Modestobacter italicus: one gene and its partner. Each later gene encodes a partner of the first gene's protein in a complex. Links are inferred from orthologs where the notes say so. Each region holds a gene or a part of one and is shown on either strand. Other genes may lie near its edges. The genes, in order: rpsG and tig.

Region 1 (5,871 bases):
CGGGTGGAAGAAGATCGGCTCCCACTTCTCGGCGATCTCGGCGGCCAGCTCGACGTTCTTCGGGCCGAGCGCGGCCAGCAGCACCGGGATCCGGTCCCGGACCGGGGTGTTGATCAGCTTGAGCGGCTTGCCCAGGCCGGTGCCCTGGTCGGCCGGCAGCGGCACGGTGTACTTCGGGCCGGCGTGCTCCAGCCGCTCCCGGCGCCACACCTGCCGGCAGATCTCGATGATCTCGCGGGTGCGCTGCAGCGGGGCGTCGTAGGGGACACCGTGCCAGCCCTCGATGACCTGAGGGCCCGACGCCCCGAGGCCCAGGGTGAACCGGCCGTCCGAGACGAAGTCCAGCCCCGCAGCGGTCATCGCGATGAGCGCCGGCGTGCGGCTGTAGATGGGGAAGATGCCGCTCATCAGCTCGACCCGCTCGGTGACGGCCGCCAGGTAGCCCAGCTGGCTCACCGCGTCGAACGTGTAGACCTCGGCGACCATGGCGACGTCGAGCCCGGCGGCCTCCAGGTCGCGGATCGCCGCCGCCGTCTGCTTGAAGTCCCCGCTGTAGCTGGCCTGGATCCCGATGCGCATCCGCGGAGGCTACCGGTCGCGCAGGGGCTTGGGCGTCCCTACAGCGGGCGGACGGTGCCGATCACGTGCGTCACGACGCGGACGCCGTCGACGTCCCGCGGCACCCGGCTGCCGACGCCTGCCTCGGTCAGGTCGACCCGGACGACGTACTCGGCGTCCTGCCGCGCCAGCCCGACCGCCGCGACGCCGGGGTCGGCGGCGAGGCGGGCGGCCAGCGCGGTCTTGGCGGCCCGGGCACTCGCGCGGTCGGTCATCGCCCCATGATGCGCTCCTCAGCCCGCGCTGGACACCCACTCCACCCCGAGCTCGCGCAGCACTGTGGCCAGCGGGTTGGCGAAGGTGACCCCGCCGCCCGCGCTGCCGCCCTCGGTGGAGCCGGCGAACAGCAGCCCCAGGGGAGCGCGGTCGCGGCTGCGCCAGATCACCGAGCCGCTGTCGCCGCCGGCGCTGAACGCCCCGGTGAGGCCCTCGATCTCCACCTGGTCGTCGAAGGTGTGCACGCCGTCGTCGTACTGGACCCCCACGCCGTCGACCTCCACGGCGGTGATCCGGCCGCGGGTGTGGCCGGTCGTGCGGCCCAGCTTCTCCACCAGCTCGTCGGGGTCGACGTCGTCCGGGGCGGCGACGGCGGGCAGCAGGGCGCCCCCGGGGTAGTCGGCGGGGTCGGCCGCCACACCGGCGTCCAGGGCGGCGACCGCGGCGTCGACCAGGTTGCCGGGATCGGCGCTCAGCCTGACGAAGGCCGCCAGCGTCCCGACCCGGTCCTCGGGTGTGCCGCCGTCGGCCACCCCGGGCTGCAGCACCGGGTCGCCCTCGGTCGCCGCGTCGCTGTTGGCCAGGACGTGGTTGTTGGACAGCTCCAGGAGCCCCTCGCTGCCCGGCCGGCGGACGAACCCGCCCAGGGTCCCGGCCGAGACGTCGGGGTGGCTGACCGACAGGCCCGGCCGGAGCGGGCGCACCCGCTGCTGCAGCTCGGTCGGGGTGTACCCGGTGGGGGAGGACAGCGGGCGCACCGGCCCTATCACCCGGACGTCGACCTCCGCCCGGGCCGCAGCATCGAGACCGGCGAGCACCACGTCGGCGTCGGCCTGCTCGACGAGCCGGATCGCCAGGTGGACCTGACCGCCACCCACCGGGGCGAGGCCGAGCGCCACGCCGCTCCACCGGGTGGCGCCGCCCAGGGAGCTGGCGACCGCGGTGGGCGCCTCGGTCAGCCGCTGGGACAACCGGGCCTTCAGTTCACGGGCGGAGTCGGGGAGCACGGCGGTACCTCCGGGCAGCTGGGCGGGTCACGGCCTGGGAGCCGGTCGTGAGCGGTTCACCACCGACGGTAGGGCCGGGGTCCGACAGGAGCAGCCCGAGCAGGGTCGGTGCGGGGACGCGGCGAGCGCGCGGGGTGTTCCCGGCCACGGGCGCCGTCCGGTACCTTCCCGGCAGGGACCTCCCGGCACCTCCCCGCGCCCAGCGCGCACGGGGGAATGGTCCACCACCGGTCGCGGTTGGTACCAGGCAGACCGGCTGGTCCGGTGCGCGGCAGCATGTCGACCCGGCTTTGACCGGGTCGAGAGGGCCGGGTACTGTGGTCAGCTGTGCCCAGGGTGTCCTGGGCCTGCTCCTGTTCGCGGTGCACCTCGACGCCCACGGTCCTCTCGACCGGCCGGCCGACAGGGGCCACGCCCGTCCACGACGGGGCCATCGCAAGGTGGTGTGGCCGCGCCGAACGGCGAGGGGCGACGAGTCCGGCTCGATCAGCTGGCCGGTTCTCGCGAGGGGCAACACGCCCGAGCGCGGGGGCCGGACGGTGGGTCACGGCCAGAATCGGACGGGCCGGGCGACCGGGCACACACAGGCACGCACCACATCCACAGCACGACCCAGCGCAGGTAGGAGATCCAGGCCACCCATGCCCACGATCAACCAGCTGGTCCGCAAGGGCCGCGAGGACAAGGTCGAGAAGACCAAGACCCCGGCGCTCAAGGGTTCTCCCCAGCGCCGCGGGGTGTGCACCCGCGTGTACACCACGACCCCGAAGAAGCCGAACTCGGCGCTGCGCAAGGTCGCCCGCGTCCGGCTGACCAGCGGCATCGAGGTGACCGCCTACATCCCGGGCGTCGGCCACAACCTGCAGGAGCACTCCATGGTGCTCGTGCGCGGCGGCCGCGTGAAGGACCTGCCGGGCGTGCGCTACAAGATCATCCGCGGCTCGCTGGACACCCAGGGCGTCCGCAACCGCAAGCAGGCTCGCAGCCGGTACGGCGCGAAGAAGGAGAAGAGCTGACATGCCTCGCAAGGGACCCGCTCCCCGTCGTCCGCTCGTCGCCGACCCGGTGTACCAGTCGCCGCTGGTGACCCAGCTGGTGAACAAGGTGCTCGTCGACGGCAAGCGCTCGGTCGCCGAGGCGATCGTCTACGGCGCCCTCGAGGGCGTCCGTGCCAAGAACGACACCGACCCGGTGGTCACGCTCAAGCGGGCGCTGGACAACGTCAAGCCGGCCCTCGAGGTCCGCAGCCGCCGCGTCGGTGGTGCGACCTACCAGGTGCCGATCGAGGTCCGCGCCTCCCGCAGCACGACCCTCGGCCTGCGCTGGCTCATCCAGTACAGCCGCGGCCGTCGCGAGAAGACGATGACCGAGCGCCTCATGAACGAGCTGCTGGACGCCAGCAACGGTCTGGGCGCCGCGGTCAAGCGTCGCGAGGACACCCACAAGATGGCCGAGTCGAACAAGGCCTTCGCGCACTACCGCTGGTGACGGCAGTCCACCAGCAGCCGCTGCCCGCGGTGACCCCGGGCGATCCCCGAGCACCGCGCGCGGACGAGGAAGAAGAGGAGTGACGTAATGGCCCAGAACGAGGCCCAGCTCGCCAAGACCCGCAACATCGGGATCATGGCGCACATCGACGCCGGCAAGACGACCACGACCGAGCGGATCCTCTTCTACACCGGCATCAACTACAAGATCGGTGAAGTCCACGACGGCGCGGCCACGATGGACTGGATGGAGCAGGAGCAGGAGCGCGGCATCACCATCACGTCGGCCGCGACGAAGTGCTCCTGGAACGGTCACGACATCAACATCATCGACACCCCCGGGCACGTCGACTTCACCGTCGAGGTGGAGCGGTCGCTGCGGGTGCTCGACGGTGCGGTCGCGGTCTACGACGGCGTCGCCGGCGTGGAGCCGCAGACCGAGCAGGTGTGGCGTCAGGCGGAGAAGTACGGCGTCCCGCGCATGTGCTTCGTCAACAAGCTCGACCGCACCGGTGCCGACTTCTTCCGCTGCGTGGACATGATGGTCGAGCGGCTCGCCGCCAACCCGCTGGTCCTGCAGCTGCCCATCGGTGCCGAGGCCGACTTCATCGGCGTCGTGGACCTGGTCAAGATGCAGGCCCTGACCTGGCGCGGCGAGACCGCGATGGGTGAGGACTACGCGGTCGAGGAGATCCCGGCCGAGCTCGCCGACCAGGCCGCCGAGTACCGCGAGAAGCTGCTCGAGAACATCGCGGACTTCGACGACTCGCTGATGGAGGACTACCTCGGCGGCGAGGAGATCACCGTCGACCGGCTGAAGGCGGCCATCCGCAAGGCCACCATCGCCGGCCAGGTGAACCCGGTCCTCACCGGCACCGCGTTCAAGAACAAGGGCGTGCAGCCCCTGCTCGACGGTGTCGTGGACTACCTGCCCAGCCCGCTGGACATCGAGGCGATCGTCGGCACCGCGCTCGACGGCGAGACCGAGGTCCTGCGGCACGCCGACGAGAACGAGCCGTTCTCGGCGCTGGCCTTCAAGATCCAGACCGACCAGCACCTCGGCAAGCTGACCTACATCCGGGTCTACTCCGGCAAGCTCGACGCGGGCTCCCCGGTGCTGAACAGCACCAAGGACCGCAAGGAGCGGGTCGGCAAGATCTACCAGATGCACGCGAACAAGCGCGAAGAGCGTGCGGGCGTGGGCGCCGGCGAGATCGTGGCCGTCAACGGGATGAAGCAGACGACGACGGGTGACACCCTCTGCGACCCGCAGAGCCCGGTCATCCTCGAGTCGATGACCTTCCCCGCGCCGGTCATCTCGGTGGCCATCGAGCCGAAGACCAAGGGCGACCAGGAAAAGCTGGGCACCGCGATCCAGAAGCTCGCCGAGGAGGACCCGACCTTCCAGGTCCGCCTGGACGAGGAGACCGGCCAGACCGTCATCTCCGGCATGGGCGAGCTCCACCTGGAGATCCTGGTCGACCGGATGCGGCGCGAGTTCCGCGTCGAGGCCAACGTCGGCAAGCCGCAGGTGGCCTACCGCGAGACGATCCGCAAGCGGGTCGAGAAGGTCGACTACACCCACAAGAAGCAGACGGGTGGGTCCGGCCAGTTCGCCAAGGTCCAGGTCACGATCGAGCCCCTCGAGGTCGCGGCCGACGGCCCGACCTACGAGTTCGAGAACGCCGTCACCGGTGGTCGCATCCCGCGGGAGTACATCCCCTCGGTCGACGCCGGCATGCAGGACGCCATGCAGTACGGCATCCTCGCGGGGTACCCGATGGTCGGCGTGAAGGCGACGCTGATCGACGGTCAGTACCACGAGGTCGACTCCTCGGAGATGGCCTTCAAGATCGCCGGCTCGATGGTCTTCAAGGAGGCCGCTCGCAAGGCCAGCCCGGCCCTGCTCGAGCCGCTGATGGCCGTCGAGGTCGTCACCCCCGAGGACTACATGGGTGACGTCATCGGCGACCTGAACTCCCGCCGCGGGACCATCCAGGCGATGGAGGAGCGCTCCGGCGCCCGCGTCGTCCGGGCCCTGGTGCCGCTGTCGGAGATGTTCGGCTACGTGGGCGACCTGCGCAGCCGCACCCAGGGACGGGCGAGCTACACCATGGTGTTCGACTCGTACGCCGAGGTCCCGGCCAACGTCGCCAAGGAGATCATCGCCAAGGCGACTGGCGAGTAACGAACCGCCGGCCGCGGGTGACCCCCGCGGCCGGCGAGCACCGCCCGCACCCACAGACTCGCGTACGACTGCGAACCACACGAAGAGAGGAACCCAGTGGCCAAGGCCAAGTTCGAGCGGACCAAGCCGCACGTCAACATCGGCACCATCGGGCACATCGACCACGGGAAGACGACGCTGACCGCGGCGATCACCAAGGTCCTGCACGACAAGTACCCGAACCTCAACGAGGCGTCCGCGTTCGACCAGATCGACAAGGCGCCCGAGGAGAAGGCCCGTGGGATCACGATCTCGATCGCCCACGTGGAGTACCAGACCGAGAACCGGCACTACGCGCACGTCGACTGCCCCGGGC
Region 2 (5,835 bases), 3.2 Mb from region 1 along the record:
GGCGTACCGGTACACGCTGGGCAGCCGCTCGGCCATCGAGTGGATCATTGACCGTTACTGGGTGAAGACCGACAAGGCGTCGGGCATCGTGAACGACCCCAACGACTGGTCCCGCGAAGTGGGCGATGCGCGCTACATCGTTGACCTGCTAGCACGCATCGTCAGGGTTTCCTTGGAGACGATCACGGTGGTGGACTCGCTGCCCCCGCTTGATGTCCGCCACGGCGGGTGAACGACACGGGACGGCCAGGCCGCGACCGCGGTGCGCCGGTCGCTCCCGATGCGGGCACAGGCCAGCCACGAGATGACACCTGGCCGCCCGTACCCGTCGTCGCTGTTGGGCCGGCGGCCCGTGCCCGGAAGCTGCACGATGTCGAGGTCATCCGCGGCCGGGCCGTGCCTTCGGCGTGCCTTTCGCGTGCCTTAAGCACCGGCCAAAGCCGGTCGTCAGGGGGCAGCAGGGGTCAGCACCCATAAGGCACGGGAGCGGCCCCAACGCCGCGCTGAGCTGCACAGACGAGCAAATCTGCTGGTCAGTGCGTGGAGCGGGTGACCGGGATCGAACCGGCATGGCCAGCTTGGAAGGCTGGGGCTCTACCATTGAGCTACACCCGCGGAGGGACGCACGCGTCCTGCTCCCGGGCAGCCTAACCGGTCGCCTCCCGCTGCCGCCGGCACCGGTCGACGCCGCGGGCGCAACCCCTCCACGCCGGAGCGGCCCGTGCCAGGCTGCGCCCCATGGGTGCCGCGGCCGACGCGTACGACGAGGCGCTGCGGGCCGCGGCCGAGCACGCCCGGTCCTGGCTGCACGAGCTGCCCGACCGGCGGGTGCCCCCGGCCGCGACCGCGGACGAGGTCCGGGCCCGCGCCCTCGAGCTGCTGAGCCAGCCGCCGGCCGGCGCGGCCCAGGTCGTCGACGAGCTCGCCGCCCTCGCCGAGCCGGGGCTGATGGCGATCAACTCCGGCCGGTTCTTCGGCTGGGTCATGGGCGGGGTGCTCCCGGCGTCGCTGGGCGCGGACTGGCTGGTCAGCAGCTGGGACCAGAACACCGGCATGCGCGCGGCCACCCCAGGCGTCGCCGGCGTCGAGGAGGCCGCGGGGGAGTGGCTGGTGCACCTGCTCGGCCTGCCGGCCGGCAGCGCGGTCGGCTTCTCCACCGGTGCGACGACGGCGAACACGTCGTGCCTGGCCGCCGGCCGGCACGCGGTGCTGACCGGCGCCGGGTGGGCCGTGGAGGAGGAGGGGCTGGCCGGCGGCCCGCGGGTCCGGGTGCTCGTCGGTGCGGACAGCCACGTCTCGGTGGACCTGGCGCTGCGCTACCTGGGGCTGGGCCGGCCGGAGCAGGTCGCCGTCGACGACCAGGGGCGGCTGCGGACCGACGCCCTGGCCCGCGCCCTCGACGGCGCGCCCGCCGGCACCCCCACGATCGTCTGCCTGCAGGCGGGCAACCTGCACTCGGGTGCGTTCGACCCGCTCGGGGACGCCGCCGACCTCGCGCACCGGCACGGCGCCTGGGTGCACGTCGACGGGGCGTTCGGCCTGTGGGCCGCGGCCTCACCCGCGCTGGCGCACCTCGTCGGCGGGCTGGACCGGGCCGACTCGTGGGCCACCGACGCGCACAAGACGCTCAACGTGCCCTACGACTGCGGCGTCGCCGTCGTGCGCGACCCGGCGCTGATGCGCGCCGCGCTGGGCGTCCGGACCAGCTACCTGCTGAGCAGCGACGTCACCGACCCGGTCGACGTGACGGTGGAGATGTCCCGGCGGGCCCGGGGCGTGCCGGTCTGGGCGGCGCTGCGGTCGCTGGGTCAGGCGGGCGTGGCCGCGCTCGTCGACCGGCTGGTCGAGCACGCGCAGGCGCTGGCCCGGGGCCTGGCCGGCCTGGACGGCGCGGCGGTCCTCAACGACGTCGTCTACACCCAGGTCTGCGTCAGCTTCGGCAGCGACGAGCGCACCGCGGCGGTCACCGCTGCGGTGATCTCCGACGGGACGGTGTGGATGTCGGGCTCCCGGTGGGCCGGCCGGGCCGTGCTCCGGGTCTCGGTGAGCAACTGGTCGACCGACGCGGCCGACGTCGAGGCGTCCGTCGACGCGGTGCGCCGGGCCGTGGCCGCGGTCGACGGCCGACGTCGCGGCACGGGGACGCCGCCCGCCCCCTAGACTCGCAGCGGCCACGGGGTGTGGCGCAGCTTGGTAGCGCACCCGCTTTGGGAGCGGGGGGCCGTGGGTTCAAATCCCGCCACCCCGACACACGACCGACATCTCTAGACTCGTGGCGAGCTGCGATGCCGTGTGCGTCGCGCCCGTCGTCCGTCCCCCTTCCAGAGGAGCGCTGCACAGTGAAGAGCACCATCGAGAACCTGGGCCCGACCCGGGTCCGGCTCGCGATCGAGGTGCCGTGGAGCGACCTGGACCACGCCTTCGGTGAGGTCTACAAGGAGCTGGGCAAGCAGGTCCGCGTCCCCGGCTTCCGCCCCGGCAAGGTCCCCAACCGCGTCCTCGACCAGCGCATCGGCCGCCCCGTCGTCCTCGAGCAGGTCGTCCAGCACGCCGTCCCCGAGGTCTACTCCGAGGCGATCCGGGAGAACCAGGTCCGGGTGATCAGCCAGCCCGAGGTCGAGGTGACCCGGATCGACGACGGCGAGGCCCTCGCCTTCACCGCCGAGGTCGACGTCGCCCCCACCCTCGAGCTGCCCCCGCTGGACTCCCTCGCGGTCACCGTCGACGACGTCGAGGTCACCGACGAGGAGATCGACGCGCAGGTGTCGGTCATGCGCGAGCGCTTCGCCACCCTGACCGGGGTCGAGCGCGCCGCCGCCGAGGGCGACTACGTCTCCATCGACCTGGAGGCCACGCTCAACGGCGAGGTCCTCGAGGACGGCAGCACCACCGGCATGTCCTACGAGGTCGGCTCGGGCGGCCTGATGGCCGGCCTCGACGAGGCCGTCACCGGTCTGTCCGCCGACGAGAGCGCCACCTTCCAGACCGCGCTGCTGTCCGGTGACGACGCCGGCGAGCTGGCCGACGTCACCGTCACCGTGCGCTCGGTCAAGGCCAAGGAGCTCCCCGAGCTGGACGACGAGTTCGCCTCCATCGCCAGCGAGTTCGACACGCTGGCCGAGCTGCGCGAGGACGTCCGCACCCGGCTGTCCCGCACCAAGGTGCTGCAGCAGGGCGCCGAGGCCCGCGACAAGCTGGTCGAGCACCTCATCGAGGTCATCGAGGTGCCGGTGCCGGAGAACATGGTCGAGCAGGAGCTCGCCTGGCGCGGTCAGGCCATGGAGCGCGAGCTCCAGCAGGCCGGCATGGACTGGGACGCCTACTTCACCGCCGCCGGGATCGAGGGCGGCCGCGAGGCCTACGACGCCGAGCTGCGGGAGAACGTCGAGAAGGCGGTCAAGACCCAGTTCATCCTCGACTCGATCGCCGACGCCCGTGAGGTGACCGTCGACAACGAGGACCTCTCCGCGCAGATCATGGCGCAGGCCCAGCGCAACCGGGTCAGCCCCGAGCAGTACGCGCAGCAGCTGCAGCAGGGCAACAACATCGCCGACTTCGTCGCCGACGTCCGCCGCACCAAGGCCCTCGCGCAGCTGCTCGACGAGACCACGATCACCGACGCGTCGGGCAACGTCGTCGACCTGGAGGCGCTGCGCCCGCGCACCGTCGCCGCGGCCGGCGACGACGTCCCGGAGGAGGTCGCCGGCGGTGACGTCGCCGACGACGACGCCGACAACGAGGCCGAGGGTGGTGCCACCGACACCGTCGTGACCGACGCCGAGGCCGCCGTCGACGACGCCGAGGGCAGCACCGCCAAGGCCTGACGGCCCCGAGGCACCACCGCGCCGCCCGTACCCCTGCTGGGGTGCGGGCGGCGCTGTCGTCCCCGGGGTCCGCGCCGCTGCGCCCACGGCGAACACCGGCCCCGACCGGGAGGAAGCCGTCGGGGGTGCGCGTTAGGGTCGACGTGACGACGAAGCGATCCCCGAGGCCGCACTGACGACCAGCAGCCAGAGGCCGTCCGCGGCGTCGGCACACACCCCCCGACCACCGGCCAACCCGTTCCACGAGACCGACTGCACCGCAGTCCTACGGAGGTCACCGCACCCGTGAGCACCCCACTGATCACCCCCGGCGCGCCGATGATGCGCGGCGGCGGCTCGATGATGAACCTCAACGACTCGGTCTACGAGCGGCTCCTGCGTGAGCGGATCATCTTCCTCGGCAGCCAGGTCGACGACGTGATCGCCAACCAGCTGGCCGCGCAGATGCTGCTGCTGTCCGCCGAGGACCCCAAGCGCGACATCCACCTGTACATCAACTCGCCCGGTGGCTCGGTCACCGCGGGCATGGCGATCTACGACACGATGCAGTTCATCGACTGCGACGTCGCCACCTACGCGATGGGCCTGGCCGCCTCGATGGGCCAGTTCCTGCTCACCGCGGGCACCAAGGGCAAGCGGTACTCGCTGCCGCACACGCGGATCCTGATGCACCAGCCCTCGGCCGGCGTCGGCGGCACCGCCTCCGACATCGCGATCCAGGCCGAGCTGTTCCGCAGCACCAAGCAGGAGCTCAACCGCCTCCAGGCGCTGCACACCGGGCAGACCGCGGAGCGGATCAACGAGGACTCCGACCGCGACCGCTGGTTCACCGCGCAGGAGGCCCTCGAGTACGGCTTCGTCGACCACGTCGTGACCCGCGCCGACACCATGACCGAGACCGACAACCCGGTCACCGACGGACCGGAGAAGTGACCATGAGCGACTTCCAGATGCCCTCCAGCCGCTACATCCTGCCCTCCTTCGTGGAGCGCACGAGCTACGGCATGAAGGAGTCCAACCCGTACAACAAGCTCTTCGAGGAGCGCATCATCTTCCTCGGGGTGCAGGTCGACGACGCGTCGGCCAACGACGTGATGGCGCAGCTCATCACGCTGGAGTCCAACGACCCCGACCGCGACATCACCATGTACATCAACTCGCCCGGTGGCTCGTTCACCGCGCTCACGGCGATCTACGACACGATGATGTTCGTCCGTCCCGACATCCAGACCGTCTGCATGGGCCAGGCCGCCTCCGCGGCCGCCGTCCTGCTCGCGGCCGGGACCCCGGGCAAGCGGCTCGCGCTGCCCTACTCCCGGGTGCTCATCCACCAGCCCTCCGGTGAGGCGGGTGGCCAGGTCACCGACCTGGAGATCCACGCCCGGGAGATCGAGCGGGTGCGCACGCTGATGGAGGCCATCCTGGCCCGGCACACCGGCCAGACCCAGGAGCAGGTCCGCAAGGACATCGACCGGGACAAGATCCTCACGGCCCAGGAGGCCAAGGACTACGGGATCGTCGACCAGGTCATCGCCAGCCGGAAGCTCAACGCGCTCCCGGCTGCCTGATGCAGTGACGGTGCGGCCGGGGGCGCATTCCGGGCCCCCGGCCCGTACCGTTCTCCCAACCCGTCCGGCGGTCGGCGCGAGCCTCCGCCGGGTCACGGGGGAGGTGCGAGGCAGGTGTTGCGAGCCGGGCGAACCGGGTGCGTCAGTTCCCGGGAACGTCGGTCCGGCCGGGTAGGTTCGGAGGACGCCCGACTCCCCGGTCAGACCGCAGGGACGCAGGGGACGCCGGGTCCGAGGGCGTCGACGAGGGCAACGACAAGGCACGTACCAGGGGCAACGGCTCAGCCGTCCCACTCGAGGTGGAGGTCAGCCAGGTGGCACGTATCGGTGAGAGCGGCGACCTGCTCAAGTGCTCGTTCTGCGGCAAGAGCCAGAAGCAGGTCAAGAAGCTCATCGCGGGCCCTGGGGTGTACATCTGCGATGAGTGCATCGACCTCTGCAAC

What was found.
Region 2: the proteins of rpsG (region 1) and tig are in contact, whole or in part, in a crystal structure (PDB 3GTY), measured with the Thermotoga maritima proteins. The link is inferred for Modestobacter italicus from one-to-one orthologs. Residues at the interface, in WP_004081843.1 of Thermotoga maritima: Lys34, Lys52, Lys55, Glu59, Arg62, Gln63, Glu66, Asn67, Lys69, Val71, Arg95, Ala109, Lys110, Lys111, Gly112, Arg113, Pro114, Glu117, Glu121, Ile124, Ala125, Tyr127, Asn128, Asn129, Thr130, Gly131, Lys135, Asp139, Arg142, Met143; in WP_004081061.1 of Thermotoga maritima: Glu122, Val124, Val129, Leu130, Tyr133, Glu188, Gly259, Ile262, Tyr263, Glu266, Ser270, Glu273, Gln274, Glu277, Arg308, Gln311, Ile312, Ser315, Tyr316, Glu325, Arg329, Arg336, Leu363, Phe366, Trp367, Arg373, Leu377, Arg381, Leu384, Glu387.

Annotation. Positions count from the first base shown.
Region 1 is NC_017955.1:4,909,555-4,915,425, reverse strand. Bases 1,602-4,593 are described here. They hold rpsG (30S ribosomal protein S7), read left to right. Parts: upstream 1,602-2,858; coding sequence 2,859-3,329; downstream 3,330-4,593. Other genes in these bases: fusA (elongation factor G), read left to right, coding at 3,417-4,593; rpsL (30S ribosomal protein S12), read left to right, coding at 2,483-2,857; MODMU_RS23330 (chymotrypsin family serine protease), read right to left, coding at 1,602-1,841. Also shown: MODMU_RS23340 (LLM class F420-dependent oxidoreductase), read right to left, coding at 1-579; MODMU_RS23335 (hypothetical protein), read right to left, coding at 618-833; more of MODMU_RS23330, read right to left, coding at 852-1,601; more of fusA, read left to right, coding at 4,594-5,516; tuf (elongation factor Tu), read left to right, coding at 5,613-5,871.
Region 2 is NC_017955.1:1,683,252-1,689,086, forward strand. The notes cover bases 1,626-4,581. They hold tig (trigger factor), read left to right. Parts: upstream 1,626-2,339; coding sequence 2,340-3,824; downstream 3,825-4,581. Other genes in these bases: MODMU_RS08180 (pyridoxal phosphate-dependent decarboxylase family protein), read left to right, coding at 1,626-2,160; MODMU_RS08195 (ATP-dependent Clp protease proteolytic subunit), read left to right, coding at 4,110-4,581. Also shown: MODMU_RS08170 (DEAD/DEAH box helicase), read left to right, coding at 1-232; more of MODMU_RS08180, read left to right, coding at 739-1,625; more of MODMU_RS08195, read left to right, coding at 4,582-4,757; MODMU_RS08200 (ATP-dependent Clp protease proteolytic subunit), read left to right, coding at 4,760-5,392; ATP-dependent Clp protease ATP-binding subunit ClpX, read left to right, coding at 5,707-5,835. UniProt on the Bacillus subtilis protein: Involved in protein export. Acts as a chaperone by maintaining the newly synthesized protein in an open conformation. Functions as a peptidyl-prolyl cis-trans isomerase.